Regions from separate parts of the Pseudacidovorax sp. DMC4 genome, predicted to be linked through region 2. Evidence: predicted binding sites of a transcription regulator. Region 2 holds the regulator's gene; the other holds the start of a gene.
The links. The regulator FNR, encoded in region 2, switches genes on or off when oxygen is low (the NO sensors DNR and NnrR bind a similar motif). The targets are predictions, from matches to a motif close to TTGATNNNNATCAA.
Positions count from the first base shown of each region.

Region 1 (14,648 bases), on a different contig from region 2:
GAGGAAGAAGGCCATCAGCCCCTCGATGGCCAGCGGCGCGCCGAACACGTCGCCCACGTAGTGGCTGTAGTAGCTCCAGTTCATGCCGAACTGGAACTCCATGACGATGCCGGTGGCCACGCCCATGGCGAAGTTGATGCCGAAGAGCAGGCCCCAGAACTTGGTCATGTCGCGCCAGAGGGTGCGGCCGGTCATGACGTAGACGGTCTCCATGATCGCGATCAGGATCGCGAGCCCGATGGTCAGGGGAACGAAGAGAAAGTGGTAGAGGGCCGTGACTGCGAACTGCAATCGTGAGAGGCCGACGATGTCGAGGTCCATGGTGAGACTCCTTCTGAAATGCTTGGCGTCGGAATGCGGGGAATGGCGATGGCCTCAGTCGTCGCGCAATGCGGCGAGGGCGGCGTCGAAGGCGGGTGTGCCGCGCCGCAGGTCGGCGCGCAACGCGCCGGCCTCGATGCAGAGCAGGCGGTCGGCGAGCCGCGCCTCGCGACGCAGATGGGTGGCGATGAGCAGCGTGCGGCCCTGCGCGCGCGCGTCCAGGCGGCGCAGAACCTCGCGGGCGGTGACGGCGTCGAGCGCCTCGGTCGGCTCGTCGAGCAGCCACAGCGGCGCGTCCTGCAGCAGCAGGCGGGCCAGCGACAGGCGGCGCATCTGGCCGCCCGACAGGCCCAGCCCGCCTTCGCCCAGGGAAGTGTCCAGGCCTTCGCGCAGGCGGGCGACATCCGCCTGCAGGCCGGCGTCGGCGAGCGCCGCGCTCAACTGCGCGTCGGTGGCGTGGGGTGCGGCAAGCGTGAGGTTGTCGCGCAGGCTGTCGCGGAAGAGCTCGGGCCGCTGGGTCATCCAGGTGGCGCGCGGTGCCTGGACCTGGCCGGCGACCGGCGCGCGTTCACCCGCCACCAGCGCGAGCAGCGTGGACTTACCGGCGCCACTGGGCCCGATGACTGCCACGCGCTCGCCGGACTGGATGTGCAGCGACGACAGTTGCAGGACGGGGCGTGCCCCGCCGTCTCGGCGCACCACGATCCCTTCGAGATGGATGCCGCCGTCGGCCGCGGCGCCAGGGCGGACCTGCGGCGCATCGCCCGACGGTGCGGACTCGGCCGCCGCCACGGCCGGCGCCAGCCGCCGGGCCGCCAGCCAGGTGCGGCCCGACTCCAGCGCGCCGCGGCGCAGCGCCGCCATCGGCTCGCCTGCGGCCAGCGCCATGAGCATCAGCAGCGCCGCGGCCGGCGCGCCGATGCGGCCCTGCTCCACCAGCCAGGCGGTCGCCAGCAGCACGCCCACCAGCGTGGCCGTGTGCATCAGTCCGTGCGCGAAGCTGGCCCGCGCTTCCAGCCCGGCCATGCGCAGGTCGGTGGCGGCCAGGCGCCTGTCGGCCTCGGCCAGCGCTTCGCACTGGGCCGTCAGCCTACCGGCCATGGCCAGTTCGGTCTGCCCCGCCACGAGGTCGACGGCACGGGCGCGCAGGCGCTCCAGCGCCAGAGCCCGGCGCACCGCCACGGGGCGGGCCCGGCGCGCGACCACCCATGCACTGCCCCAACCTGCCACCAGCAGCCAGGCGGCCAGGGCCAGGCCCAGCCGCAAGTCGTGCAAGCCGGCCACGACACCGGCCATCGCCGCCGCTGCCAGGCTGACGGCAAGCGGCACGGCCATGCGCAGGTAGAGGGCGTCGAGCGCATCGATGTCGGCCGTCAGACGCTGCAGCAGCCGCGCGGGACGCAGCAGCAGGCGTTGGGCCGCCTCGGGTTGCGCCCAGCCGCGCAGCAGACGCTCGCGCAGGCCGGCCAGCACGCCGAGCGTGGCGTCGTGCGTGACGAGCCGCTCGGCATAGCGCGCGCCGGTGCGGCCCAGGGCCAGCAGCCGGATGCCCGCCGAGGGCATGAAGACGTCGAACACCAGCGCCGTCGTCAGTTGCAAGCCGGCCAGCGCCGTCGCCGTGATGAACCAGCCCGACAGGCCCAGCAGGCCGATGCCGGCGAGGCTGGTGAGCACGGCCAGCCCGGCGCCCAGCCACAGCGCCCCGCGCCGCTGGCCGATGAAATGGCGGCGCAAAACCTGGAGATCGTGGGTGGCAGAACGGGTCATGGCGTGGGCTCCTGATGGATCGCGGCTTCAGGCCGCTTCGCGCAGCGGCGCCGCGTCGAGGCGGAGCACACGGTCCATGCGCGCAGCGAGGCGCGGGTCGTGGGTAGCCAGCACCAGCGTCCGGCCGCGACTCAGGGTGAGCAGCGCGTCGATGACGCGGTCGGCCGTCTCGGCATCGAGGTGGGCGGTGGGCTCGTCCGCCAGCAGCAGGCCGGCTTCGTCGTTCACGGCCAGCCGGGCCAGGGCGAGGCGGACGGCCTCGCCACCCGACAGGCCCACACCGGCCTCGCCAAGGCTCTGGCTGGGACGGCCGGCGGCCACGTCGGCGAGGCCTGCGAAATCGATGGCGCGGGCGACGGCCTGCGCGTCCGCGACCGGCCGACCCAGGTCCACGTTGGCGTCGAGGGAGCCGGCGAACACATGGGCACGCTGCCCCATCCAGCCCATCCGGCGGCGCAGGCCCGGCGCATGGGCTTCGTCCATGGGAACGCCGCCGATGAAAACCTGCCCCGCCTGCGGCGCGACAAGCCCGGCCAGCAGCGACAGCAGGGTCGTCTTGCCCCCACCACTGGGCGCGAGGATGGCCAGGCGTTCACCGGGGCGGACGTCGAGGTCGAACGCGTCGAGCACCGGCCGCTCGCCCGCCGGGGCAAAGCGCAGCCCCCGCACGCGCACGCCCAGCGCACCGGCAGGCGCCGGCTCTGCCGGCAGGGCAGCGTCAGACTGCCCGGGAAGCCTCGGCCCCGCGCCATCGAGTGACGCCAGCGCCTTGCGCGCGGCCTCCCCGGCCGCACGGTCATGCCACACGGCCGACAGCTCGCGCAGCGGTTCGAAGAAGGCGGGCGCCAGCAGCAGGATGAACAGGCCCTGCCCCAGGCTGAGCGTGCGGCCCCAGCTGCCGAACTGCAGATGCCCCAGCAGATGGAAGCCCACATAGACAGCCACCATGGCCACGCCCAGCGCGGCGAACAGCTCCAGCACCGCCGACGACAGGAAGGCGATGCGCAGCACGGCCATCGTGCGGCGGTGCAGATCCTGTGCCGAGGCCCTCAGCCGCAGCGCCGTGTGATCGACCGCGCCCAGCGCGCGCAGGGTGGAGAGGCCCCGCAGCCGGTCGAGCAGGAAGGCGTTCATGTCGCCCTGTCGCGCCAGTTGCGCTTCCGACGCGGCCTGTGCACGGCGGCCGACCAGCGCCATGAACAGTGGGATCAGCGGCGCGGCCACCACCAGGATGGCCGCGGCCACCCAGGACAGGGCACCCACCGCCAGCGCGATGGCGAGGGGCACCACCATGAGCCTCAGCCGCACGGGCTGGAAACGCGCCAACCAGGGCACGATGGCCTCGGCCTGCTCCGCCAGCGCGCTGGCCGCCAGGCCGGAGGCCGGCCGGTCGCGGTCGACCGGCGATCCGCCAGCGAGCGCCGCCGTTGCCGCGCGCCTCAGGGCACCGAGCGCCTGCCGCGCATCTTCAAAGGCGCGGCGCACACCCCATGCATCGAACGCCGCGCGCAGCAGCCCGACCGCCGCCACGCCACCCGCCAGCGCAAGCACGCCATGCAGGCCGCCGCCGTCGGCAAGCCTCTGGACCGCCCAGGCCAGCAGTGCCGCCTGCGGCAGCCACAGCAGGGCGGCCATCGCCTGCGCCGCGGCCGCCATCGACATCCGGCTCGGCAGCCGGTCGGGATCAACGGACGTGGATTCAGTCATGGCGAAGCGGTAAATGTTGAAATTTCAGTAATTACCGAAATTTCAATCATGATAAGTCGCCATGGGTCCGTTGACCCACCTCAAGCGGCAAAAGGTTTACTGCGACTGTAGGAATTGACTGGCGTCCAGGCGCACGACGCCAGCAGCCCCGGGGCTTGTGGTCGTGGCCTGGGCAATGGCGGCCGGCCGGCCCCGCCCTTCGGGCCGCGACGGCTCAGCCCACCTCGGCTTCGCGGGGAAAGCGTTCCATCATCTGCCGCCCCAATGGCGTGATGGCAGACACCGTGGCCGCCGGCTGGTGATGGCCGGACAAGGTCCGCACGGGACGGGGGATCACCGCCTGCACATGGCCGGCGAGCGCCAGCATGCGGATGGCGTCGATGTCGCCGCCCTCGGTGAAGGAAACAGGAAGCTGCGCGCTGGCCAAGCGGTGGAGAAGGGACAGAGGCATGGGCGAAATGTTGGGCCCGGCCGGGACCGGCGTCGCGCAACAAATTCACACAAAGTCAATTTTGCTTTATCAGAGCAGCGCCCGCAGTTCGCGCGCAGCCTCCGCGAGCAAGGGCAGCATGCTTCGTTCCAGCGCCTCGGGCGGCTGCAGCCCGCCCGACAGGACGAGGTTCAAGGCGGCCACGGTCCGGCCTTGCATGTCCCGCAGCGGCACCGCCAGGGCCTGCACGCCCAGTTCGTGTTCCTCGCTTGCCAGCGCATGGTCGTCCTTGCGGATCTGCGCCAGCCGCCGGCGCAGCTCTGCAGGCCGGGTCAAGGTGTGCGGCGTGAGCCGCGCGAGGCTGCGCCCCTTGAGCCAGGCCGAAAGCGCCGCCGGCGCCATGGCCGCCAGCAGCAGTTGCCCCGTCGACGTGGCATGCGCCGGCAGCCGGGCGCCCAGGTGCAGGCCGTAGGCCAGCACGCGCGAAGGCGCGCCATAGCTGCCGCTGCGGGCGACGATCACCACCTCCTCGCCATCGAGCACGACGGCGGAGAAGGACTCCCCCGTCTGTGCCGACAGCCGGTTGAGCGTGGGCTGCAGCGCCCGCGGCAGGCGCGACGAGGCCAGGTAGCTGCCGGAAAAACGCAGGACCCGCGGCGCCATCCAGAAATAGCTGCCGTCGGTCTCCAGGTAGCCCAGGTGCGCCAGCGTGAGCAGGTGCCGCCGCGCCGCCGCCCGGGTGAGCCCGGCACGCTGGGCGGCCAGCGTGGCGTTCAGGCGCTGACGCTCGGTGTCGAAGCTTTCGAGCACCGCCAGGCCCTTGGCTAGGCCCTCGATGAAGTCCGCCTTGGCGATGGTCATGGATCGGCTCCTTGGATCAGCGATGTTGCGCGATCATCGCGCAACCCAACGAATCATCGCGCGGCACAGCCTGACGGGCCGCCGGATCGGGACGGCTTTTTTCTACGCTTCGGCCCATCCCTTTGTTGCCCCTGGATCAGGAGACCCTTCCCATGCGTACCCAAGTCGCCATCATCGGCGCCGGCCCGGCCGGCCTGCTGCTGGGCCAACTGCTGCACGTTGCCGGCATCGACAACGTGATCGTCGAACGCCAGACCGGCGACTACGTGCTCGGCCGCATCCGCGCCGGCGTGCTGGAGCAGGTCACGATGGACCTGCTCAAGAAGGCCGGCGTCGATGCCCGTGCGCACGCAGAAGGCCTGCCGCACCACGGCATCGAGCTGCTCTTCCAGGGCCAGCGCCACCGCATCGACATGCACGCGCACACGCAGGGCCGGCAGGTGATGGTCTATGGCCAGACCGAGGTCACCCGCGATTTGATGGACGCCCGCGCCGCCGCCGGCCTGACCACCCTCTACGGTGCGGCCAATGTCAGCCTGCACGACTTCGACGGCGAGCGACCCCGCGTGCGCTACGAGAAGGACGGCGCCACGCACGAGCTCGAATGCGACTTCATTGCCGGCTGCGACGGCTACCACGGCGTGAGCCGTGCCAGCGTGCCGGCCAGCGCGGTCAAGCTCTACGAGAAGATCTATCCCTTCGGCTGGCTGGGCATGCTGGCGGACGTGCCGCCGGTGTCCGACGAGCTCATCTACTGCAACACCCCGCGCGGCTTCGCGCTGTGCAGCATGCGCAGCCGCACCCGCAGCCGCTACTACGTGCAGGTGCCGGTCGAAGAGAAGGTCGAGAACTGGAGCGACGACGCCTTCTGGAACGAGCTGCGCCTGCGCCTGGACCCGGAAGGCCGCGAGCGCCTGGTGACCGGCCCCGCGCTGGAAAAAAGCATCGCCCCGCTGCGCAGCTTCGTCGCCGAGCCGATGCGCTTCGGACGGCTGTTCCTGGCCGGCGATGCGGCGCACATCGTGCCGCCCACCGGCGCCAAGGGCCTGAACCTCGCGGCCTCGGACGTGGGTTACCTGTACCAGGCGCTGGAGCGCTACTACGGCGAGCGCAGCACCAGCGCGCTCGACCGCTATTCCGACCTCTGCCTGCGCCGCATCTGGAAGGCCGAGCGCTTCTCGTGGTGGTTCACCTCGCTGATGCACCGCTTCCCGGACACCGGCGACTTCGGCCAGAAGATCCAGGAGGCCGAGCTGGACTACCTGGTGCACTCGCCGGCGGCCTCGACCTCGCTGTCCGAGAACTACGTCGGCCTGCCGCTGGAATCGTTCTGAGCGGCACCCCGTGGACGCGGCCGGCGACTCGGCAGCGTCTCGCGGAGATGGATCGTGTCGAAGGCCGCGGCTTCCTGCCCGCGCAGGTGCAGCTCCAGCGCCAGCGTCCAGTGCCCGTCGGCGCCTTCGGACTGCCGGACGGCCAGCCAGCCTTCCCCGTCCCAGGCGCCCACGCCCTCGACCTGCAGCGTGAGGCCGCCAACGAGCGGAACCGACTCTTCGAGCAACACGGTGTCGGCCAACGAGTTGGCGAAGCGCATGGGTGCATGCAGGGGCGGTGCCACGATGGCGAGGCCCTGCAGGTCGAGCCCGATGTGCAGCCGCGCCACGGCCGAGCAGTGGTAGTCGCTGGACAGCAGCACCACGTTCTGGATGCGGTGCCGCACCAGGAGGTCGAAGAAGCGTTGCCGGTCGGCGGGCGACATCTGCCAGTTGTCGGCCTGCCGCGGCGCGGGGCGGCCGGCAAACTCCCGCAGGCCCGGCGCAATCACCGAGCCGCACATCACCCACTTCGGTGCATCGCCGTGCATCTGCTGCTCACGGCACAGCCAGTTCTCCAGCAGCCTCCAGCCGGTCTCCGACAGCAGCCGACGCGTGCCGAGTTGCCGCGAGGTGCGCGCATCCAGCATGAAGGCGGAGATGTCGCCGCAGCGGAAGGCGCCGTGGTGGCGCGCGTCGTCGGCGTCGCCTTCCGCGGCCGGAAAGGGATCCGGCCCGTGGGCGCGCTGGAAGGCGCGGTAGGCCGCGCGTGCGGTGAGCGCCCGCCATAGGCCGCCCTCGCCCAACCACAGCTGCTCGCGCGTCCAGTTGTCGACGATCTCGTGGTCGTCCAGCACCATGAAGAGCGGCAGCCGCTGGGCCAGCGCGCGGAAGCCGGGCGAACCCATGGCGTCGCGGTAGCGCGGCAGGATGCGCTCCAACTCTGAGGCCGTGTCGAAGAGGCCGGCACGCGCATCGGCATAGACCTGGTCGCCGAGCATGGCCATGAAGCGGGCGTCGCCCGTGCGGGCATGGGCGTGCGCCAGCGCTGCCAGGCTGGCGTCGGCACGCGCCGATTCGAAGCCCGTGATGCCCGGATGCCGGCACCCCGCGGCAAGGAAACAGGTGCCCCCCTCCGCGGGCCGGCGCAGGGCATCGGCCACGTGCAACCTTGCCTGCTCAGGCGTGGCCAGTTCACGGTCCACCCGCGACAGCGTGGCCGGGTCGGCGCGGCGCGCGGCGGCGGCGCGGCGCTCCAGCTCCGCCCGCAGCACGGCCACCAGGCCATCGGCATACGCATGCGGCAGCGGCGCGCCCTGCTCGACCACCGGGCCGATCAGGCCGTCCTCAGGCAGCACGACCTCGTCCGTGGTCGGGGGGACTGCGAAGGGCGCGGGCACCCGGTCCTCGGGCAAGGGCATGCGCCGGGCGGCGCGGACGAGCAGGCTCTGGTCGATGGTCAGGCGGAAGGGCGTGGCAGCGTCCGCGGCGGCGGCCGACACCATGCCCGGCGTCTGCCCGGTCAGCACCGCCAGGTCATGGGTGGCCTGGGCATCCTCATCCAGCATTTCTCTGGGCTCCCGGACACCGTTGGATGCCGACGGGGGCGTCTGGCCCGGCACGCCCGCAGGCACCAGCGGCGCGGCACCCGTCGGCCCGGCGCTGGCGTCGAAGGTGTAGAGCCCGAAGACGTCGATGTGCACGCCCTCCACGTCCGCAGGCAGCACCACATCGGCGACGAGCACGCTGACCGGAAAGGCCGTGCCCGGCGGCACGGTGTCGGACACCTGAGCCGGCGGCCGTGTCTGCAGGACCACGGTCCTCAGAGGCCAGGCCTGCGAGAGCCGCCATGACTCCCCCCGGAGCCGGCCGCACGCCAGCGTCATGCAGCCCACCAGGAGGCCGCCATGGCGGCGCCGGAATTCGGCCCACACCCGCACCACCGTCGCGCCGCCCTGCCCCGGCCGCACCCAGCCCATCAGCGGACCGGTCGCCGGCAGTTGCGCCCCGGCATGGCGCTGCACCTGCGGCGGGACCAGCGGGCGCGTCCACGCATCGGCCAGGAACTGCTCGATGCGCGGAAAGACCTGCTGCGCTGCGGCGCGGCCGATGGTGCAGTCGAAATGCGCGAAGCCCGGCAGCGGGTGGGCCGTGACCCGCGGCATGGGCTGAGCCGGATCGGAGGCGATCGAGCGCCCTTCCTCGCCGAAGACCCGGCGCAGCTGATCGGCGCTGCGCGCGAGGGAAGCGACGTCGAACAGCTGGTTGTCGCTGCCGTGCATGAGCATCATCGGCATGTCGAAATAGCGCCGGACCTTGTCGTCCGAGAGATAGTCGCGGCCATCGTCGTCCACCAGCCGCTCGTGCTGCACGCACTTGGCGCCATGCAGGAAGACGCCGAGGTTGGTGCGGCCGAAGTAGATGTCCAGCCGCTCGTGGAAAGTCTCGCCCAGGCGCCCGTGATCGAACAGCGGACTGAGCAGCCCGGACATGCGCTTGCAGGTGGTGGTGTCAGGCTGCTCGACGCGCAGATCGGCTTCGTGCGGGCAGGCCTGAGTCTTGTGCGGACAGTGCTGGGCATGCGGGCACGCCGGATCGTCGTGCGGGCAGGCCTCGCCGCGGGGAACGCAGGGCAGGTCTGCGTGCGGCATCGTGGCGAAGAGCCGGTCCAACAGCCCGTGCAGCAGGTCGGGCGTGCCGACGCCGGCGGCGAACTCCAGGAACTCGCGGCCGAGCACGTTGTGCATGAAGGCGCCCAGCTGCAGGCGCTGCTGCGCCGAGTTGGAGCCGATCACATAGGGTTGGAACTGCGAAAAAACGGCCCCGCCCAGGCGATGCACCTGGCCGTCGCCCTCGGGATGGCGCACGGCCAGGTGTCCGCCGGCCAGCGACATCGCCAGCGAAGCAGCGCCCACGCAATGGCTGAAGGCGTGGATGCGCAGCAGCTCGGGCGCCAGGTCGAGCTCCTGGCCCAGCTCTGCGCACACGCGGGCCACGGCCGACGGAATGTCGAAGGCCGCGATGTCGTCCATGGTCGAGAAGCGGGCGGAGGCATCCAGCAGCGGACTCACGCGGTACTCCAGCAGCCACAGGTCCCAGCCCTCGTCGTACAGCCGCGCCGCCAGCGCATCGGCGCCCATCAATGGCTCGACGAAGGGCAGCGTCGACTGGGCAAAGCCGTTGATCATCAGCAGCGCACGCACGCGGCAGGCCCCCTGCCCGTCGGGGGCGTGCACTTCGGGCCGGGGCTGCCGGTAGCGCACCAGCGCCAGGTCCATGGGCGAGGCCGCCGGATCCGCCAGCCGCGCGCGCACGCGCAGCCGGATCGGCGCACAGGGCGGCACCTGGCCGTGCCGACGGGTCTGCAGTGGAGGAAAGCCGCCATGGGTCCAGTCCTCGGGGAAATGCAGCCAGACCTGCTCGGCTTCGCCACCTGCCGGGGGCGCAGGCGGCACGGTGCGCCGGGCGTAGTCCGGCGCGCGGAAGTCCAGCAGCCGCGTGCGCAGCAGCCCGCGCGCGAGCATCAGCGGATAGCCCAGCGCAGCCATCGTCGCCGTCACGCTGTCGCGGCCGCTGTGCAGCTGGGGCAGCAGGTTGCGGGCGATGTCGGGCATGTCCATGCGCAGCCGGCCCTGCAGCAGGACTTCGCCGGACGCGTCGCTCAGCGACAGGGGCAGTTCGCCCAGTTGGCTCCAGACGCTGGGGCGCGGCACGGCGGGCCAGCCACCGGCCCATGCAGCGCGGCACCACTGCCCCAGGTCCTTCCAAGACGCTGCGCCATCGATGACCTTGGTGCCGCGCAGATGAAGCGGCGGCTCGTCCCTGGCCTTGTCCTGGTCCTTGTCCTGGTCCTTGTCCTCGACCTCCATGCGCAGGACCATGCGGTAATCGAAGACCCGCACTTCCGCGGCCTGCCACAGCATCCGGGCCACCCGCCACAGGTTGGCGGGTTTCAGCGAGAAGCTTCCGCCGCCCTCCTTGCCGGAATCCGGCAGCCAGCGGCTGAGGGTGTAGGTGAGGACCAGCCGCAGCCAGCGACTCGCATGCCGCCGCCAGGACTCCGGCTGGCGGGCATACAGGTCGGCATGGCCCTCTTCCACCCACAGCGTGCGCCGTGCGCGGCCTTCGAGCTGCACCAGCAGGCGCGAGGCCTCGTAGGCCGCGGAGGACGCCGTCCCCGAGGGCTGGACGAGCGCCCGATGGCGCGGGTCAGCCAGGAAGCGCGCCCAGTCGCTCACCTCCATCTGCACGAAGAGCGAGGCGGCATCGCCGACGGGCACCGCGTCCCGAGGCCAGGGCCCGCACCATTGCTGCGAGGGCGACGGCTGCACCGGGCCGCGAAGCACCTCGCGCAGCGACGCACCCGGGGCGACGGCGCCGGCGGTGCTCGTCGGCCTGGGCGCGGGCAGGACCGGCGCAGGCAACGGCCGAGGCACGGCGCCGGCCGGCGGGGGCATCCATGCCGCCGACCCGGCATGCAGGCGCTGCACCAGGTCGGCGCAGCTGCGCTCGGCCAGGGCGGTGATGGTGAGCATGGGATTGACACCGAGCGACGTCGGAACCACCGAGCCGTCCATCACATACAGGCCTTCGTGCACATCGCTGCCCTGCGGTCCGCGGAAGACCTGCCCCAGGTGGTTGCACACCCCTTGCACCGCATCGTCGCCCATGGGGCAACCGCCGAGCGGATGGACGGTGACCAGCAGCTGGCCCATGCCGGCCCCGCCCAGCAGGCCGTCCAGGGTGGGCGGCAGGATGCCGCTGCCCGGATTGCGCAGGTAGCGCCCATCCTGGCCCGTGGCGGGCGCCACGCGGGCCCGGTGCAGCGGCGGCGCGGACGCCGCCTCGGGACGCGGCCACTGCCAGCGGATGCGGTCGCTGCGCGTGTCCAGGTCGATACGGGCCGGGCTGTCGTCGTGACCCATGCCCAGCAGCGTGAGCGAGTGGGTCAGGACCTTCGGCTGCGGCGCCAGGTCGTCCACCTCCGTCGATGCCGGACCGGCGGGGTCGTCCAGCCGGGCGAGCGTGGTGAGCGTCTGGATGAGTTCCTGGAACACGGGCGCCAGCAGCCCCGGCACGCCGCCATCCTGAACCAGGGTCGAGCGTCGCTCGTCCGCGGCATCCCGGAAGCGGATCATGGCCGAGATGGTGGGCCCCGCCGGTTCGGGGTTTGGGCCGGCGGCGGTGTCGCCCAGCGCGTTGGCCGGCGCATCCAGCTCGGCAATGCAGGCGACGTCGTCGCCGTTGCCGGACACGCGCTCGCCAAGCCGGTCGCTGGTGGCGAGCGGCGCGCGTGGCGCACCCTCTGGCGTGGAACGGGAGCGCAGTAGGATCTCCGTGCTGCCGAAGGTGCCGGCGGCCAGCACCACCTGCCGTGCGCGCAGTTCATGGACCCAGCCGGCGCGGGCCGCGGCGCCTGCATGCTGGCGCTGGCCCTCGTACAGGCTGCGCTCGGCCGTGCGGACCACGCGCAGCACCCAGGGGAAGTCGCCATCCTCCTCGCGATGGACGCTGAGCACCGTCACGCCCGCGAAGAGCCGCGCCCCCGCCCGCCGGGCAGCGGGCAGGTAGGTCTTGGTGAGCGTCAGCTTGGCGTCGTCGTTGCATCCGCTGACGCAGTTGCCGCAGCCGGTGCAGGCCGACCGCGGGCCCAGCGCGCCCTCGTGCGCCGTGACCTGCCAGGGATGCAGGCAGACGGCGATGGGCACCTCCTCGAACTCGGGCCGGACCGCGGCGGAATCGCCCCGGGCCGGCCGGGAGGGCAGCCGGTCGTGCAGTCCGCGCAGCGCCTGGTACTTGCGCGTGCCCTGCGGGTCGAAGCAACGCTGGCCGTCCTCCGGCCTGGACAACTCCAGCATGGCACGGGCGCGGTCGAACCACGGCTGCAGGTTGGTGCGCCGGATGGCGGCAGGCCAGTGCTCGGACTGGAACACCACCGCTTCGGGCTGCAGGCCGACACCGGCGTTGATCAGGCTGCCGCCGCCCAGTCCGTTGCCCACGAGGGCCGCGGCGCCCTGCCCCACCCGGAAGTCGAAGAGCGCATCCTCATAGCCGGCCCCCTGGACGCCGGTCGCGCCCTGCCACTGGGCGCGCACGTACTTGCCGGCATCGCTCAGGTCGCTCGGGAATTCGCCAGCCACGTATTCCTGCCCGCGTTCGAGCACGACGACATTGAACGCGGCTTCGGCCAGCCGCAATGCCGCCACCGAGCCGCCGTAGCCGGAGCCCACGACGACGGCGTCGAAACGTCGCTGCTCATCGGGCGCTTCGAGCAGCGCCTCCAGGTTGTCGGAGAGCCACTGCATCGATCACCCTTTCGTTCATCATTCGTCCATGGCGCGGAACAGGCCCAGTACGGCGCGCAGCTCTTCGGGATCCACCGGCTTTTCCAGCACCGGCAGGCCCTCGTCGGCCAGTCGCTGACGAATGACCGCATCGGATTCGCCCGTGACGATGACGCAGCCCATCTCGGGCTGATCGCGGCGCAACGCCTCCAGGGCCATCAGGCCGTTTTCCGAAGGGCCGAGGTGGTAGTCGGCCAAGGCCACATGCGGCGGTCCCAGGCGCTGTACCGCAGCGGCCACCTCGCTGCCGCTGCGGCAGGTGGCGACCACACAGCCCCATTGCTCCAGCAGGGCGCGGGTGGCGTCGAGCACCGTTGCCTCGTCGTCCAGTACCAGCACGCGCAGGCCCTGCAGGTCGGGCAGCACCACCTCGGGCTCGACGGCCTGCTCGTCGCTGGGTTGCGCCAACGGCAGCATCAGGGTGACCCGCGTACCGGAGCGCCGGACCGGGTCGACGAATTCCATGTGCAAGCGGGCGTTGAGCAGCCTGGCCAGGCGCTGCACGATCGACAGCCCCAGCCCCATGCCGGACGAGACCACGTGGCGGCTGCGATAGAACTCGTCGAACACCCGGTCCTGCTCCTCCACCGGGATGCCCGGGCCCGTGTCGGAGACCTCCAGCATCACGCCATCGGGCTGCGTGGACAGCGCCAGACACACCCCGCCATCGGCGCCATGCTTGAGCGCGTTGTCGAGCAGGTTGCGCAGCACCCGCTCGAGCAGCGCCAGGTCGGTGCGGACATGCGCCGTCTCGGCCCGGCATTCCCAGCGCCGGCCGCCTTCGAGGCACAGGGCGCGGTACTCGATGTCCAGGCGCGCAACCAGCGGCGCGATGGGCACGTAGCGCAGTTCGGGCCGCAGCGCCCCGCTGTCCATCCGCGAGAGATCCAGGATGGCGGAGAAAAGCTGCTGCAGCCCCTCCAGCGCAATGGCCAGGGCCTCGCGCGCCCGGTGGATGTCCTCTGCGGTGGTGGCACGCGCCAGCACCCCGCCCAGCAGCCCGATGGCATGCAGCGGCTGGCGCAGGTCGTGGCTGGCCGTCATGATGAAGCGGGTCTTGGCGGCGTTGGCCGCCGACAGCTGCTTGACCAGTTGCGCGTTCTCGGCGCGGATGGCGATGCCCTCGGCCACGCGGCGGGAAAAGCCGTGGGCGAAGACGCTCAGCACCAGCCAGTACATGAAGAGGCCGCCGAAGATCGCCGGAGCAAGCTGGGGCGTGAAGTCCCGCGCCCAACCCGCGGCCACGCCCCCCAGCATCAGCCCCAGATAGCCGGCGTACAGCCGAGGCACGATGCCCAGGGATGACATGCCCGCTGCACCCCAGCAGCAATAGAAGAGCGTCACCAGCAATCGCGTCTCGGTCTGCATGCGCGGAAGCCCCAGCAGGGGCAGGCTGACCAGGGCAAAGGCCAGCAGCAACGAGGAGGCCCAGAGGATGCGTCGTGCGCTGCGCGTGGGACGCCCTTGCGACAGCCAGCGGGCCGCCACGGCCATGACGCGGTTGCGCAGCAGCAGAGACCCCGCCGCGGCCACGCTCCAGGCGAGAACGCCTGATGCACCCACATCCCGCCATGCGACCGCGGCGAGGATCAACACACCCACCAGGGCCAGCCTGGCCGCGGCGGCGGCCTGGGCCAGGGCGAAGCTGATCAGGTCGCGGTCGTGCGCCTCAGCATCCAAGCGTGATGCCTCGCCGATGCGCTTCCACCACCGCCTGCGCACGGGAGCTGACATTGAGGGCCCGGAACACCGCCACCGTGTGGCTCTTGACCGTGCCTTCGGACAGGCCGAGCGTGCGTGCCACCTGCTTGGCCGACATGCCGTGCAGCAGGCAGTTCAGCACGTCGCGTTGCCGGGCCGACAGCGACAGCCCATCGTCCGGCACCGCGCGGCCCCGGCCGCCGG
Region 1 covers NZ_JBQUYR010000001.1:590,439-605,086, forward strand. Annotated here, with positions in the region: gene ACT54X_RS02700 (cytochrome ubiquinol oxidase subunit I) at 1-321, opposite strand, end outside; gene cydC (thiol reductant ABC exporter subunit CydC) at 376-2,088, opposite strand; gene cydD (thiol reductant ABC exporter subunit CydD) at 2,116-3,795, opposite strand; gene ACT54X_RS02715 (hypothetical protein) at 4,010-4,246, opposite strand; gene ACT54X_RS02720 (IclR family transcriptional regulator domain-containing protein) at 4,316-5,086, opposite strand; gene pobA (4-hydroxybenzoate 3-monooxygenase) at 5,239-6,420, shown strand; gene ACT54X_RS02730 (alkaline phosphatase D family protein) at 6,390-12,704, opposite strand; gene ACT54X_RS02735 (hybrid sensor histidine kinase/response regulator) at 12,723-14,423, opposite strand; gene ACT54X_RS02740 (response regulator) at 14,413-14,648, opposite strand, start outside.
Region 1: a site for FNR is predicted at 3,866-3,879, ahead of cydD (thiol reductant ABC exporter subunit CydD). Genes of this name have one in related genera too.

Region 2 (14,648 bases):
TGGTGCCGGCGCCAGCGTTGGTCCAGGCCGCCACGGTCAAGCTACCCGGTTGGTTGCCGGCCGCGACCGTCGGCGCGGCGCCATCCCAGGGCACGGCCGTGTTGTTGCCGGTGGCGGGCGTGGTCGGCGCCGCGGGAATGCTGATCGACGGCGTCCAGCCCAGGTTGGCCTGCACGGTACTGGCGGCGCCGACGCGCAGCAGGATGAGCTTGGGCACGGTCACCGAGAGGTTGACCCGGCCCGTGGCCGTGAGCGTGCCCGTGCCGGCGCTGTTGTAGCCATAGGTCGATTCGGCCGCCGCCGGGAAGGCGGTGGCGACCGTGGCAGCCAGGACGGCGCAGAGCCGGACGGCAGGAAGAAGGACGCCGTCGCGGGCCTTCTGCGTGCCCGATGAGCGGATCGGGAGGTCCTGTGGGCAACGCGCGTGGCGCGTGGTGCGGTGGTGCGTGGAGATTCGCATGCTGGTCACACCCCCGTGGCGGTGTACGTCACCGTGGTGGTGTACGCGCCAGCCGTCCAACTGGACGCCGTGCCGCCCAGCGCATAGGCCCAGGTGCCCGTGGCCAGCGTGTTGCTCGTGAAGCTGGTCGACGCGCAGGCGCCCAGCGTCGCGCCGGGATGCGGCAGGGTCCCCGTGGCCGTGACGGCGAAGTTGGCATTGGCCGGCCCGCCCGTGGCGGGGCTCCAGGCGGCGACGGAGCAGTTGATGGTGCCGGCCCCGGCATTGGTCCAGGCGCTGACCGTGAGCGCGCCGGGGTTGGTGCCTGCCGTGACCGTCGGCGCATTGGCGTCCCAGGCCACGGCCGTGTTGTTGCCTGCCACAGGGACCGTGGGCGTCGCCGGAATGCTGTAGGTCGACGTCCATGACAGGGTGTCGACCGTCGTGTTGGCGCTGCCGATGCGCAGCAGGATCAACTTGGGCACGGTCACCGACAGGTTGACGCGCGCCGTGGCCGTGACGGTGCCGCTGCCCGCCGCGTTGTAGCCATAGGTGGACTCGGCCAGCGCCGTGCCGCTCACCAGCGCCAGGCCGGCGAGCGCGCCGACCAGCAGGTGGCGCAAGGACAAATGCTTCGATGTCATGGGGATCCTCTCTGTTGTGGTGAAGGGGCTGCCGGGCCGGCGCTCATGGCGCCTCCCTGGCCAGGGGAATACGGAGATGGGCCGTGCCCCGCAAGGGCACGTCCACGGCCTGGGCGGCACCCGCGTCCGACCAGGGCAGCGGCACGCTCTCGGTCGCCACGCTGATCTGGTGCCGACCGACGGCGACCGTGGGAAAGGCGAAGCGGCCGTCGCCATCGGTGGTGGTCCGGTAGCGTCCATCGAGGACGACCTCCACGCCGCGGGCGCCCCGTTCGCCCGCGCCCGGCAGGCCGTCGCCATCGGCATCGAGGAACACGCGGCCCTCGATGTCGCCGCTGCCGGCGCCCCCGGGGCCGCGCTCGCCCAAAGGCGCATAGGCCTGTCCGGCCTGACCTTGCCAGCGGACATAGAGGTAGACCGACTTGTCGTTGCTGCGATAGACCTGCGGTGCATCGAATGCCGCGGGCACCAGCGCCGAACGCGCCTGGTTGAGGCTCAGCATCGCGCCGATGCGCCAGCCGGCGGCCAGGGCCTTGTCGAGCGACACGCTGCCCGACAGCCCGCGGCTGGCCGACAGGTTGCTGCTGCGGGAGGTGTAGCGCAGGCTTCCCTGCAGATCGAGTGTGCCGCCCAGGCTCTGCCGGAACTGGACACCGGCCGTGGGATAGCGCTGGGTGGCCGCCCGGCCCTCGTCGCGGGCGTAGCCCAGCGTCGTGGTCAGTTGCATCGCACGGCCGGCGTTGCGGGCGTCGAACCAGTCCTGCTCCCAGGACAGCTCCTGCCCAGTGGCGGCATCGCTCTGCGCCGCCACATAGCGGTTGCGCTGCACCGTCAGGGCGAGGCGACTGCGCGGCAGGTTGGCGAAGCGTGTCTGGGCGAAGACCGTGGCCGCCATGCTGCGCTGGGTGAGGGCCGGGTCGGAAGCGCCAGCCAGGCCTACGCCCGACGGGTCGGCCTCGCTCAGGCTGCGGACCCGGGTGGCCTGGATGTTGCCGCCGAGCAGCGTGTCCCGGGCCGCCACGTATTGCGCGTTGGCGGTGTAGGCCCATCGTGAGCGGTCTGCACCGGCGCGCGTTGGGTCGAGCGGCGAGCGGTCGGCATCGACGCCCGCGCCCCAGCTCAGCCTGGCGCTGCTGCTGTCGATCCGCCAGTGACCGCCGCGGGTGCCGGTCCACAGCAGCGCATCGCCGAAATGCAGGTTGGGCTGTGCCGCATAGGCGCTGAAGCTGTGCCGGACGCCGCCGAGCCGCACGGCACCCTCGCCGAAGAGGCCAGCCGCGCTGCCCTGTGCGACGCCGGCCGTGCGCGTGCCGACGCTGCTGGCGACCAGGGTGGCGCGCAATCGCAGGTCGCCCTCGCGCAGTGGCCACGGATTGCGCCCGACCGATGCGGCCATGCTGCGCACATCCTTGCTGCCCGTGCCCTGGCCGGTCAGCCTGTCGGTGTAGTAGGCAGGAACATCGCTGGCCTGCTCGACCTGCAGGGCGGCGAAGAGGTCGCCATCGAGCTTGCGGGTCGTCCCCAGCCAGCTGCGGCTGCCCTGGCTGCGCTCGAAGGCGGGGTAAGGTCCGCCCACCATCCAGCCGCGCTGGCCGCTGCCCATGCGCCACTCGCCCCCGTCGTCGATGAGCCGCACGGACGCGCCCCGCAACGGGGTGGTGCCGAAGGCCAGCCGATCGTGACGGAGCAGGCCGTCGGTGCGTTCGGCATGGAAGTCGCCCACCGTGACATCGGCGAAGCGCCGGGGCGTCAGCGGCAGTCCCAGCACCCGCAGGGTGAACCGGCCGCCGCTGGGCTCGCTCGACATGCCCAGCGTGCCGGCGCCGTACAGGCTCGCCTCGGGATCGCCGCGGTAGGCGCGGCCGTCGAACTGCAGGGACCAATCCCCCAGATTGAGGGTCTCGCGCCGGTATTCGGCGCGGATGCCAGCCTCGGCGCCCCGCGAGGTGCCCGACCCCGTGGCCGCCGACCGGCCCCAGCCCGCGCGGGATTCCAGCAACCAGGCGCGCACGCCCTCGGGTGCCTCGGCGGCCGACGAGTTCTCCGCGTCGCCGGCCCCCGGCGGGGTGTCGTCCATGACCCGGTCGATGTAGGTGGGTGGCCCCTGCTCCAGTTGGCTGCGCAGCCGCGCCTGTTCCGCCTCGAAGCGGCTCATCGGCTGCACCCGGAGCTCTCCGCCCGCGATCGTCTGGGCAGCGCTCGGCACGAGGCCCGCGACGTAGACGCATGCCACAGCGGCCAGATGGATGGGGAGAAGGCGCAGCTGCACATGGAAGGGCTTCAACCCAGAACGCCCGGGTTGTGCGGACCGGCGCGGCGGCCCACGTCACGCGCTCGCAGCCAGCCGTGTGCGAGCGGATCGGAGGAGATGGAAGGGGTTGTCGAAGGAGGCGTCGACATGGCGGGCGCGTGGACTCCTGAAGCCTGGATGGTGGGGTGGCAGGGCGGGTCCCGCGCTGCACCAGCACCGGCCACCCCTGACTTGAAAACTCCTTCCGAAGGTATTCCGAAGTGCTTTGGCGCCCAAGAAACTTCTTGACAGGCGGTCTCGTCAGCAGCCCATAGCCGACAAAAGGTGATGAACCGTGAAGATTTGACTCAGCGTCCGGACCACGGCGGCTGGCCGATGCCGGTTGGCCGGTTCAGGCGCACCAGCGCGCGATGTCGTGCTGGAGGTCTGTCCACAGCGCGTAGGCCGCGACGGCCATGAGCAGGACCCCGGCGATGCGGCTGGCCCAGGCGGGCTGGGCGCCATCCGGTCCGCGCCGCAGCAGATGCCAGAGCCAGGGCACGCCGCTGAGTGCCGCCGCGCCCCCCAGCGCGAACAGGCCCATCACGAGGGCGCCCTGCAGCGGCTGCGACGCCAAGGCGGCGAGCATGAGGGCCGAATAGAGCATGCCGCAGGGCATGAGGACCCAGGCCGCGCCGAGCAGCAATCGGCGCGCCGGGCTGGCCGCGAGCGGCCGCAGCCGGCGCAACGTGGCCGCCCCGACCCGCGATGCCCACAGCGGTTGCCGCCCGGCGATGGCCAGCACCATGCCCCAGGCCAGGATGCCCGCGTGCAGCAGCACCCAGACCGGCCGCAACAGAGAGATGCCATCCCGGAGCCATGCCAACGTGTCGAACGCCGCGGCCACGACCGCGCCGGCGGCGGCATAGCCGAGCAGCCGCCCCAGCTGAAACGCCACGGATGGCGCGGCCGGGCGATGCGCCGCAGCAAGGCCTGGCCCGGAGGCATCCACGCGCACCAGCGGCACAGCCTCGCGCTGCACGGGACGCGGCGGCACGAGCGCAGCGCAGGCCGGCCCGCACATGACGGCGCAGTGGGGCGCGCCCGTCAAGCCCAGCAACAGGGCCGACACCGCGAGCGCACCGGAGGCGTCCATCACCCGCGTCAGATGATGCGCGAGAAGCGCGTGCGTGCGCGGTCGGCCTGCAGGTAGCGGTCGAACACCATGGCGATGGCGCGCACCACGTACCAGCCGGCCGGCGTGACCTCGAGTTCGCGCGCATCCAGGCGCACCAGCCCCTGTTCCGCCAGGGGCTGCAACGCCTGCAGCTCGGCCGCGAAGTACTGGCGGAAGTCCACCAGATTGGCGGCGCCCATGGCCTCGAAGTCGATGCGGCCCTGGCACATGATGGCCATGATGACCGCGCGGCGCACCACGTCGTCGCGGCCCAGGGCCAGGCCGCGCACCACGGGCAGTTGGCCCTGCTGCAGGCGGTCGCGGTAGTCCTCCAGCGTCTTGGCGTTCTGGCTGTAGCTGGCACCGACGCGGCCGATGGCCGAGACGCCCAGGCCGATGATGTCGCAGTCGGGCTGGGTGCTGTAGCCCTGGAAGTTGCGGTGCAGCCGGCCCTGGCGCTTGGCGATGGCCAGGGCATCCTCGGGCACCGCGAAATGGTCCATGCCGATGTAGACATAGCCCGCCTCGCCGAACACGCCGATGGCACGCGACAGCATGTCGATCTTCGTGGCAGCGTCGGGCAGCTCCTGCGACAGGATCCGCCGCTGCGGCTTGAAGCGCTCGGGCAGATGGGCGTAGGCGTACAGGGCGATGCGGTCGGGCCGCAGCTCCACCACCTGCGCCAGCGTGCGCTCGAAGGACGTGCTGTTCTGCCGCGGCAGACCGTAGATCAGGTCGGCGTTGATCGAGGTGAAACCCAGCCGTCGTGCCGCTGCCATCAGCGCGAAGACCTCGGACGCGGGCTGGATGCGGTGCACCGCCTTCTGGACCTGCGCATCGAAGTCCTGGATACCGAAGCTCAGGCGGTTGAAGCCCAGCGCCGCCAGGTGCGCAAGCCGGGCCTCATCGACCGTGCGCGGGTCGACCTCGATGGAGCATTCGGCGCCGGGCAGGAAGTCGAAGGACTCGCGCAGCGCCGTCATCAGGGTGGACAGCTCCTCGTCGCTGAAGAAGGTGGGCGTGCCACCACCCAGGTGCAGCTGGCTCACCGGCTCGCCCCGGCCGAGTTCGGCCACCTGCAGCCGCAGCTCGCACAACAGGTCCTGCAGGTATTCCGCCGCGCGCTCGTGGTGGCGCGTGATGATCTTGTTGCAGGCGCAGTAGTAGCAGAGCGACTCGCAGAACGGGATGTGCACGTACAGCGACAGCGGCAGCGCACGGGCGCCGGCCGCTTCGCGGCGCTGGACCAGGGCCTGGGCATACTCAGCGGGGCCGAAGGCCTCCACGAAGCGGTCGGCGGTCGGGTAGGAGGTGTAGCGCGGGCCCGGCACGTCGAAACGGCGCAGCAGCGACGTCGACAGCACCGCGGGCTCGGCCGCGCAGGAGGACGGGATGGGCAGGGAACTCATCGCAGCAGGAGGGCACAGCAGCGCCAGGGTTGTTGCCTCTAATGTGCGTTCGAAGCCATGATCGGCGCTTGATCCACATCAAACAGAAAGTTGATCGCTGTCGGAGAATGACTGACACGGGAGCTTTCGGACGCCACAGACCCCACGAGCGAGGCGTCGGGCCGTCCCCCACCCTACAGAGTCGGACACACCATGACCCCAGAATCCATCAAAGTCGCTTGTTCCAACTGCAACCTGCGCGAGTTGTGCATGCCCGTGGGCCTGTCGCCGGAGGAACTGCAGCGACTGGATTCGCTGGTCGCCACGCGCCGCAAGGTGCGCCGCAAGGAACTGCTGTTCCACAACGGCGAGCAGTTCGTCTCGCTCTACGCCATCCGCACCGGCGTGTTCAAGACCCGCATCACCTCGGAGGACGGCCGCGACCAGGTCACCGGTTTCCAGATGGCCGGCGAGATCATCGGCCTGGACGGCATCGTCAACGACCGCCACACCTGCGACGCCGTGGCGCTGGAGGATTCCGAGGTCTGCGTGATGCCCTTCGACCGCATCGAGGAACTGTCGCGCGAGGTGTCGGCGCTGCAGCGCCATGTGCACCAGATCATGAGCCGCGAGATCGTGCGCGAGCATGGCGTGATGCTGCTGCTGGGCAGCATGCGGGCCGAGGAGCGCCTGGCCGCCTTCCTGCTGAACCTGGTGCAGCGCCTGCATGCGCGCGGCTTCTCGGCCTCCGAGCTGGTGCTGCGCATGACCCGCGAGGAAATCGGCAGCTACCTGGGCCTCAAGCTCGAGACGGTGAGCCGCACCCTGTCCAAGTTCGTCGACGACGGCATCGTGGAGGTGAACCAGCGGCATGTGCGCATCCTCGATGCGGAGGCGCTACGGCGGATGGTGAACCCCACGGTCTGCGCCTGAGGCGCGAACGGCGGCCGGCTCGCGCAAGTCGACCGCCGCATCGGCAGACGAGAGGGACGCCACGGCGTCCCTTTTTCATTGCTGGGATCTTCAGGCCGGCCCGCCCGGCCCCGGCTGCGCATTGACCTGGGCCGGCGTGCGCATCAGCAGTGCCGTGGTCGCGCTGCACACCATGGTCACGACCCAGAAGCCGAAAAAGCCCAGCGCGTAGATGGCCTGCCGCGGCATCTCCAGCACATGGCCGAACCAGCGCAATTCCGCCGGATCGACGAAGCCGAAGACCAGGAACTCCATCAGGCAGGCGGCCAGGAAGGCCGGCCAGGCGATGGCCATCAGGCAGTGAGGCTGGCGCAGCATGCGAGGAGTCTCCGTCTTCTGGTTTGCGGGGCGCCGACGTCCCCGCGGGCGGCCGCGCAACGGGGCCTGCCTGGGCGTGGAGGGCCGTGCCGGTGAGCGACGCGCCATGTCAAGGCTGCGCGGGAGGCAGGTTCCGCGTGGGGGTCGTCACGTGGTTGCGGGCCTGCTGCGCCGGCGTCAGCGCACGCTGGGCCTCCAGGGTGCGGTTGATCTCGATGCCCCGGCGGTAGTAGTCCGCCTCGATCACCGGATCGGGGCTGTGCACCGCCAGCCACAGCGTGGCAAAGCCGGCCACCACCACCACCGCCGGACCGCCCACCACCATCCACATCAGCGGATGGCGCCACCAGGGACCGCTGGAGGGCTCGACCAGGGAGGCGGAAGCAAGCGTCGTCGGGTTCGTCATGGGGTCCTCGTCGTGATGGATGCGAAGTCGATGCGTCGGGCAGTCAGCGCGGCACCAGGAAGGCGGCCTTCTCGGCCACATGGGCGCCGCCGCCCTCCTCGCCCACCTCGATGCGCACGCTGTGCGAACCGGGGGCGGCACTGCCGTAGGGAATGCTCAGCCGCACGGCCACCCAGCGGGCCTCGGCCGGGCCGACTTCCACCGGCGTGTCGGGCGAGACGGCGATGCCATCGAGCCCCTGCGCCGCCAGGCGGTACTTCTGTGGGCGCTCGGTGGCATTCATGATCTGCAGGCGGTAGACGTTCTCCAGCCGGCCGCCTTCGGCGATGCGGGCCAGCGACGCCCGGTCGCGCACCACGTCCACCTTCAGCGGCGTGCGGGCCACCAGGCTGACGAGCATGCCCACCACCAGCAGCATCAGCACCGAGGCATAGATGAGCACGCGCGGCCGCAGCACGCGGCGCCACAGCTGCGCGCGGCTCCAGTGGCCGGCCATGCCGTTGACCGTGTCGTAGCGGATGAGGCCCTTCGGGTAGTTCATTTTCTCCATCACGGTGTTGCAGGCGTCCACGCACTGGCCGCAGCCGATGCATTCGTACTGCAGGCCCTGGCGGATGTCGATGCCCGTGGGGCAGACCTGCACGCACAGGTCGCAGTCGATGCATTCGCCCAGGCCGCGGGCCTTGTAGTCCACGCTGCGGCCCCGCGGCGCCCGCGGCTCGCCGCGGCCAGGGTCGTAGGTGACGATCAGCGTGTCGCGGTCGAACATGGCGCTCTGGAAGCGCGCATAGGGGCACATGTACTTGCACACCTGCTCGCGCATGAAGCCGGCGTTGCCGTAGGTGGCGAAGGCATAGAAGAAGACCCAGAACACCTCCCAGGAGCCCATCTGCGTCTGCAGGAAGGCCAGGCCCAGCTCACGCACCGGCGTGAAGTAGCCCACGAAGGTGAAGCCGGTCCACATGGCGATGGCGATCCACACGATGTGCTTGTAGGCCTTCTTGACCAGCTTCTCCATCGAGAGCGATTCGCCGTCCAGCCGCATGCGCGCCGTGCGGCTGCCTTCGATCTTCTGCTCCACCCACATGAAGATCTCGGAGTACACCGTCTGCGGGCAGGCATAGCCGCACCACAGCCGCCCCGCCACTGCGGTGAAAAGGAAAAGCGACAGCGCCGAGATGACCAGCAGGCCCGACAGGTAGATCAGGTCCTGCGGATACAGCACCAGCCCGAACAGGTAGAAGCGCCGCGATGCCAGGTCGAACAGCACCGCCTGCCGCTCGCCCCAACTCAGCCACGGCAGGCCGTAGAACACCAGCTGCGTGGCGAACACCATGGCCCAGCGCCAGCGCGCGAACAGGCCCTGCACCGCGCGCGGGTAGATCTTCTTGCTCGCGGCGTACAGCGACACGGCCTCCTCGGCCGGCGGCTCGGCGGCAATGGGGATGACGCGCCGAGGGTTGGGCGTGGGCGCGTTGGAGGATGCGGACATGGCGTTGGGGCGCCCGCGGGCGCCTTCGTTCGTGGGGATCAGGCTCGGAGGGTCATGAAGCCACTCAAGGCTTGGCCGACGCCGTGGTGGCGTTGTGGGACAGGCCCCAGACGTAACTCGCGAGCACGCGGATTTGCGCCTCGGTCAGCCGCTCGTTCTGCGCCGGCATCACGTTCTGCTTGCCGTTGTTGACCATGGCCATGATGGCGGCCTCGCCGTAGCCGTGCAGCCAGATGTTGTCGTTGAGCCGCGGGGCGCCCAGCGCCTGGTTGCCGCCGCCGTCGGCGCCATGGCAGGCCGCACAGACCGCGAACTTGGCCTTGCCCAGGCCGGCGCGCACCGAGTCGTGCGGGCTGCCCGACAGGCTGAGCACGTAGTTGGCCACGTTCTTCACGTCGTCCGCGCTGCCCACGGCCGCGGCCATGGGCGGCATGACGCCGACGCGGCCCATCGTGATGGTCTCGATGATCTTGTCGGGCGTGCCGCCGTGCAGCCAGTCGTTGTCGGTCAGGTTGGGAAAGCCCTTGCTGCCCCGCGCGTCCGAGCCGTGGCACTGGGCGCAGTTGTTCATGAACAGCCGCTCGCCGATGGCGCGCGCTGCGGGGTCGGCGGCCACCTGCTCCACCGGCGCACTGGCGAAGCGCGCATAGACGGGGGCCAGCTCCGCATTGGCCTTCTCGACCTCGGCCTTGTACTCGCCGGCCGAGCTCCAGCCCAGCTTGCCCTGCACACTGCCCAGGCCGGGGAAGAAGGCCAGGTAGCCCACCGCGAAGACGATGGTGATGATGAACAGGCCCACCCACCACAGCGGCAGCGGGTTGTTGGCCTCGCGCAGGTCCTCGTCCCAGACGTGGCCGGTGGTGTTGTCCTTGTCGGCGACGACGCGCTTGCGCGCCGTCATCCACAGCAGGATCGCGCAGCCCAGGATGCTCAGCACCGTGGCGGCGATGACGTAGTTCGACCAGAAGTTGTTGATGAAGTCGCTCATCGTGATCTCTCTCGTTCGATGCGTTGGCGCGGTGCGCTCAGTCCTGCTCGAAGGGCAGGCGTGCTGCCTCCTCGAAGCCGGCACGGTTGCGCCGCGCATAGGCCCAGGCCACGATGCCCAGGAAGAGCACGAAGCACACGACAGTGGCGATGGAACGCAGGGTGGTCAGGTCCATGATGTGGGTACTCCTCGTTCGCTTACTTCAGGGCACGGCCCAGCGACTGCAGGTAGGCGATGGTGGCTTCCATTTCGGTCTTGCCTTCGACGGCAGCCTGCGCGCCGGCGATGTCCTCGTCGGTGTAGGGCACGCCCACCTTGCGCAGGGCCCGCATGTGGGACGGCAGGGCCGCGGCGTCCACGGTGTTCTTCTCCAGCCAGCTGTAGGCGGGCATGTTGGACTCGGGCACCACGTCACGCGGGTTGTTCAGGTGGATGCGGTGCCACTCGTCGCTGTACTTGCCGCCCACGCGCTGCAGGTCGGGGCCGGTGCGCTTGCTGCCCCACTGGAAGGGGTGGTCGTACACGAACTCGCCGGCCACCGAGTAGTGGCCATAGCGCAGCGTCTCGGCGCGGAAGGGGCGGATCATCTGCGAGTGGCAGTTGTAGCAACCCTCGCGCAGGTAGATGTCGCGGCCGGCCAGCTGCAGCGCCGTGTAGGGCTTGAGGCCGGCGATGGGCTCGGTGGTGGACTTCTGGAAGAACAGCGGCACGATCTCCACCAGGCCGCCGACGGCGACGACCAGCAGGATCAGCACGATCATCAGGAAGTTGTTCGTCTCGACCTTCTCATGCGAGAAGCCGGTGGACGTGGAGGGCGTCGTCTGGCTCATGTTCTTGTGCTCCGTTCGTTCAGGCATGCGCCGCTTGCGGGGCCGGGATGGTGGCGCGCACCGCACGGCCCGAGATCACGGTCATCCACACGTTCCAGGCCATGACCAGCATGCCGCCCAGGTACAGCAGGCCGCCCAGCAGGCGCACCACGTAGAAGGGGAAGGTGGCCTTCACGCCTTCGGCGAAGGTGTAGGTGAGCGTGCCGTCGGGGTTGATCGCGCGCCACATCAGGCCCTGCATCACGCCGGCGATCCACATGGCGGCGATGTAGAGCACGATGCCGATGGTGGCCATCCAGAAGTGCAGCTCGATGGCCTTGATGCTGTGCATCGTGGTGCGGCCCCACATGCGCGGGATCAGGTAGTAGAGCGAGCCCATCGAGATCAGGCCCACCCAGCCGAGGGCGCCGGAGTGCACGTGGCCGATGGTCCAGTCGGTGTAGTGGCTGAGGGCGTTGACCGTCTTGATGGACATCATCGGGCCCTCGAAGGTGGACATGCCGTAGAAGGACAGGGCCACGATCAGGAAGCGCAGGATCGGATCGGTGCGCAGCTTGTGCCAGGCACCCGACAGGGTCATGATGCCGTTGATCATCCCGCCCCAGCTGGGCGCCAGCAGGATCAGCGAGAACAGCATGCCCAGCGACTGCGTCCAGTCCGGCAGCGCGGTGTAGTGCAGGTGGTGCGGACCCGCCCACATGTAGGTGAAGATCAGCGCCCAGAAGTGCACGATCGACAGGCGGTAGCTGTAGACCGGGCGCTCGGCCTGCTTGGGGATGTAGTAGTACATCATCCCCAGGAAGCCGGCGGTGAGAAAGAAGCCCACCGCGTTATGGCCGTACCACCACTGCACCATGGCGTCCTGCACGCCGGCATAGGCCGAGTAGCTCTTCATCCAGCCCGCGGGCACCTCGGCGCTGTTGACCACATGCAGCAGGGCCACCGCGATGATGAAGGCACCGTAGAACCAGTTGGCCACATAGATGTGCTTGACCTTGCGCGTGCCCACCGTGCCGAAGAACACGATGGCATACGACACCCAGACCAGCGTGATCAGGATGTCGATGGGCCATTCGAGCTCGGCGTATTCCTTGCCGGTGGTGTAGCCCAGCGGCAGGCTGATGGCCGCAGCCACGATGACGGCCTGCCAGCCCCAGAAGGTGAAGGCCGCCAGGCCAGGCGCGAACAGCCGCGTCTGGCAGGTGCGCTGCACCACGTGGTAGCTGGTGGCAAAGAGCGCGCAACCGCCGAAGGCGAAGATGACCGCGTTGGTGTGCAGCGGCCGCAGGCGTCCGTAGCTCAGCCAGGGAATGCCGAGGTTGAGATCGGGCCAGGTCAGCTGGGCGGCGATGATCACGCCGACGAGCATGCCGACCACGCCCCAGGCCACGGCCATCAGCGAGAACTGGCGCACGACCGTGTCGTTGTAGAGCGCCGCAGGTGAGTGGGAGGACTGCATCTTGGGAACCAGGTTGAGGAACTTGTAGGCAGTGTCCGACTCGGTTCCCGCCGGTCGATTGACGGAGATCAATCGCTTTGCAGAATGCGCGCGCCTTCCTGTTCCACGTCATCGAACTGGCCGCGCTCCACGGCCCACCACAGGCCCGCGATGATCAGCAGCACCAGCAGCACCGACAGCGGCACGAGCACGAAGAGGATGTCCATGGCCCTTCCCCCTCAGCCTTGCGGCACCAGCGTGGCATCCGCAGGCATGCGCTCCGCCGAGGCCACTGTCGGTTGGATTCCGCCGGCATCCATGCGCGACAGGCGTGCACTGTTGAGCACCACCACCAGCGAGCTGAGCGCCATGCCCAGGCCAGCCAGCCAGGCCGGCAGCCAGCCTGCCAGCGCCAGGGGCACGCACAGCGCGTTGTAGGCCGCGGACCCGACCAGGTTCTGTCGCACGATGCGCAACGTGCGCCGCGCCTGTGCCACGGTGTCGGGCACCGCCTGCAGCGAATCGGCCAGCACCACGAAGTCGGCGCGCGCCTGCGTGAGCGGCACGGCATTGCCGAAGGCGAAGGAGGCGTCGGCCTGCGCGATCACCGGCCCGTCGTTGAGACCGTCGCCCACCATGGCGACCGCCCTGCCCTGCGCCTGCAGGCGGCGCACCTCGTGCAGCTTGTCCTCGGGGCTGCAGCCGCCGCGTGCCGTGTCGATGCCGGCGCTGGCCGCCAGCCGCTGCGCGGCGGCCTCGCGGTCGCCGGAAAGCAGGCGTGGCACCAAGCCCTGGGCCTTGAGCCGCGCGATCGCCTCCGGCGCTTCGGGCCGCAGGTCTTCGGCGAGCGCGAAGCTGGCCACCCACCCCTCGTCGTCGCGCAGGTGGACCTGCATGGCGTCGGTCTGCAGCGCACGGGCCTCGCAGAAGGCCGCACTGCCCAGCCGCACATGGCGCGCGGGCGCATCGCCCTGCTGCGGCCGCAGGAGGCCCTGCACGCCCTGCCCGTGCAGTTCCTGCATTGCCTCGGCACGCCACGCGGGCGGAACGCGACGCTGCGCGTCCCAGGCCTGGCGCAACGCCCGTGCGGCCGGGTGCAGCGAACCTTCGGCCAGTGCCACCGCGAGTTCGAGTGCGTCGCCGGGCAGCGTGCCGCGGCGGCTGTAGACCCGGTCCAGCCGCGGCGTGCCGCGCGTGAGTGTTCCGGTCTTGTCGAAGACCACCGTCTGCGCCGTGGCCAGCGATTCCAGCGCCTGCATGTGGGCCACCAGCACGCCACGCCGTGCCAGCGCGCCTGCGCTGGCCAGCATGGCCGCGGGCGTCGCCAGCGAGAGCGCGCAGGGACAGGTCACGATCAGCACCGAGACCGCGACCATCAGCGCATGACCCGGGTCCACCGGCCACCACCACAGCGCCGCACCGCCCGCCGCGAGCACCACCGCCAGCAGGAAGGGCCGCGCGATGCGGTCGGCCATCGCGGCCAGCCGCGGGCGCTGCATGGCTGCGCTTTCCATGAGCGCCACGATCTGCGCGAAGCGCGTGCCGCTGCCCACCTGCCGCACGAGCACCAGCACGGGCGCCGACAGGTTGTGGCTGCCGGCATGCACCGTCTCGCCATAGGGCTTGGCCACGGGGCGCGACTCGCCGGTCAGCAGCGCCTCGTCGGCCAGCGTGTCGCCGTCGACCACGATGCCGTCGACGGGAAAGGCCTCGCCCGGCCGCACGCGCAGCACGTCGCCCACCTGCACGCGGCGCAACGGCACGCGCTCGAAGCCGCCGTGGATCTGCCGCCGCTCGGCCGTCTCCGGCAGGCGGCCGGCCAGCGCATCGAGCGCACCCGCCGTGCGGTCGCGCAGCCGAGACTCCAGCCAGCGGCCGGTGAGCAGGAAGAACACGAACATGGTGAGCGAGTCGAAGTACACCTCGTGGCCCAGCGCACCGTCGGGGTCGAAGGTGCCCGCCGTGCTGACCACGAAGGCGATGGCCATGCCCAGCGCCACGGGCACGTCCATGCCGATGCGGCCGTGGCGCAGATCGCGCCAGGCGCTGCCGAAGAAGGGACCGCAGGCGAAGGCCATGACGGGCAGCGTGAGCACCCACGAGGCCCAGCGCAGCAGGCGCTCGATGTCGGGCGTCATCTCGCCCGGGCCGGCCACGTAGGCCGGCAGCGCATACATCATCACCTGCATCATGCACAGGCCGGCCACCAGCCAGCGGAAGAGCGCGCGCCTTGCTTCCTTCTGCCGTGCAATGCGCAGCGAGGCATCGGCGGCGGGCGCGAAGCGGTAGCCCGCCTCGGCCACCGCGGCGAACCAGCGCGAGGGCT
Region 2 covers NZ_JBQUYR010000002.1:231,204-245,851, reverse strand. Annotated here, with positions in the region: gene ACT54X_RS04760 (hypothetical protein) at 1-460, opposite strand, end outside; gene ACT54X_RS04755 (hypothetical protein) at 466-1,083, opposite strand; gene ACT54X_RS04750 (SdrD B-like domain-containing protein) at 1,127-3,238, opposite strand; gene ACT54X_RS04745 (sulfite exporter TauE/SafE family protein) at 3,726-4,469, opposite strand; gene hemN (oxygen-independent coproporphyrinogen III oxidase) at 4,478-5,899, opposite strand; gene fnr (fumarate/nitrate reduction transcriptional regulator Fnr) at 6,092-6,811, shown strand; gene ACT54X_RS04730 (hypothetical protein) at 6,902-7,168, opposite strand; gene ACT54X_RS04725 (FixH family protein) at 7,278-7,574, opposite strand; gene ccoG (cytochrome c oxidase accessory protein CcoG) at 7,618-9,066, opposite strand; gene ccoP (cytochrome-c oxidase, cbb3-type subunit III) at 9,131-10,054, opposite strand; gene ACT54X_RS04710 (cbb3-type cytochrome oxidase subunit 3) at 10,092-10,232, opposite strand; gene ccoO (cytochrome-c oxidase, cbb3-type subunit II) at 10,252-10,884, opposite strand; gene ccoN (cytochrome-c oxidase, cbb3-type subunit I) at 10,904-12,343, opposite strand; gene ccoS (cbb3-type cytochrome oxidase assembly protein CcoS) at 12,412-12,549, opposite strand; gene ACT54X_RS04690 (heavy metal translocating P-type ATPase) at 12,562-14,648, opposite strand, start outside.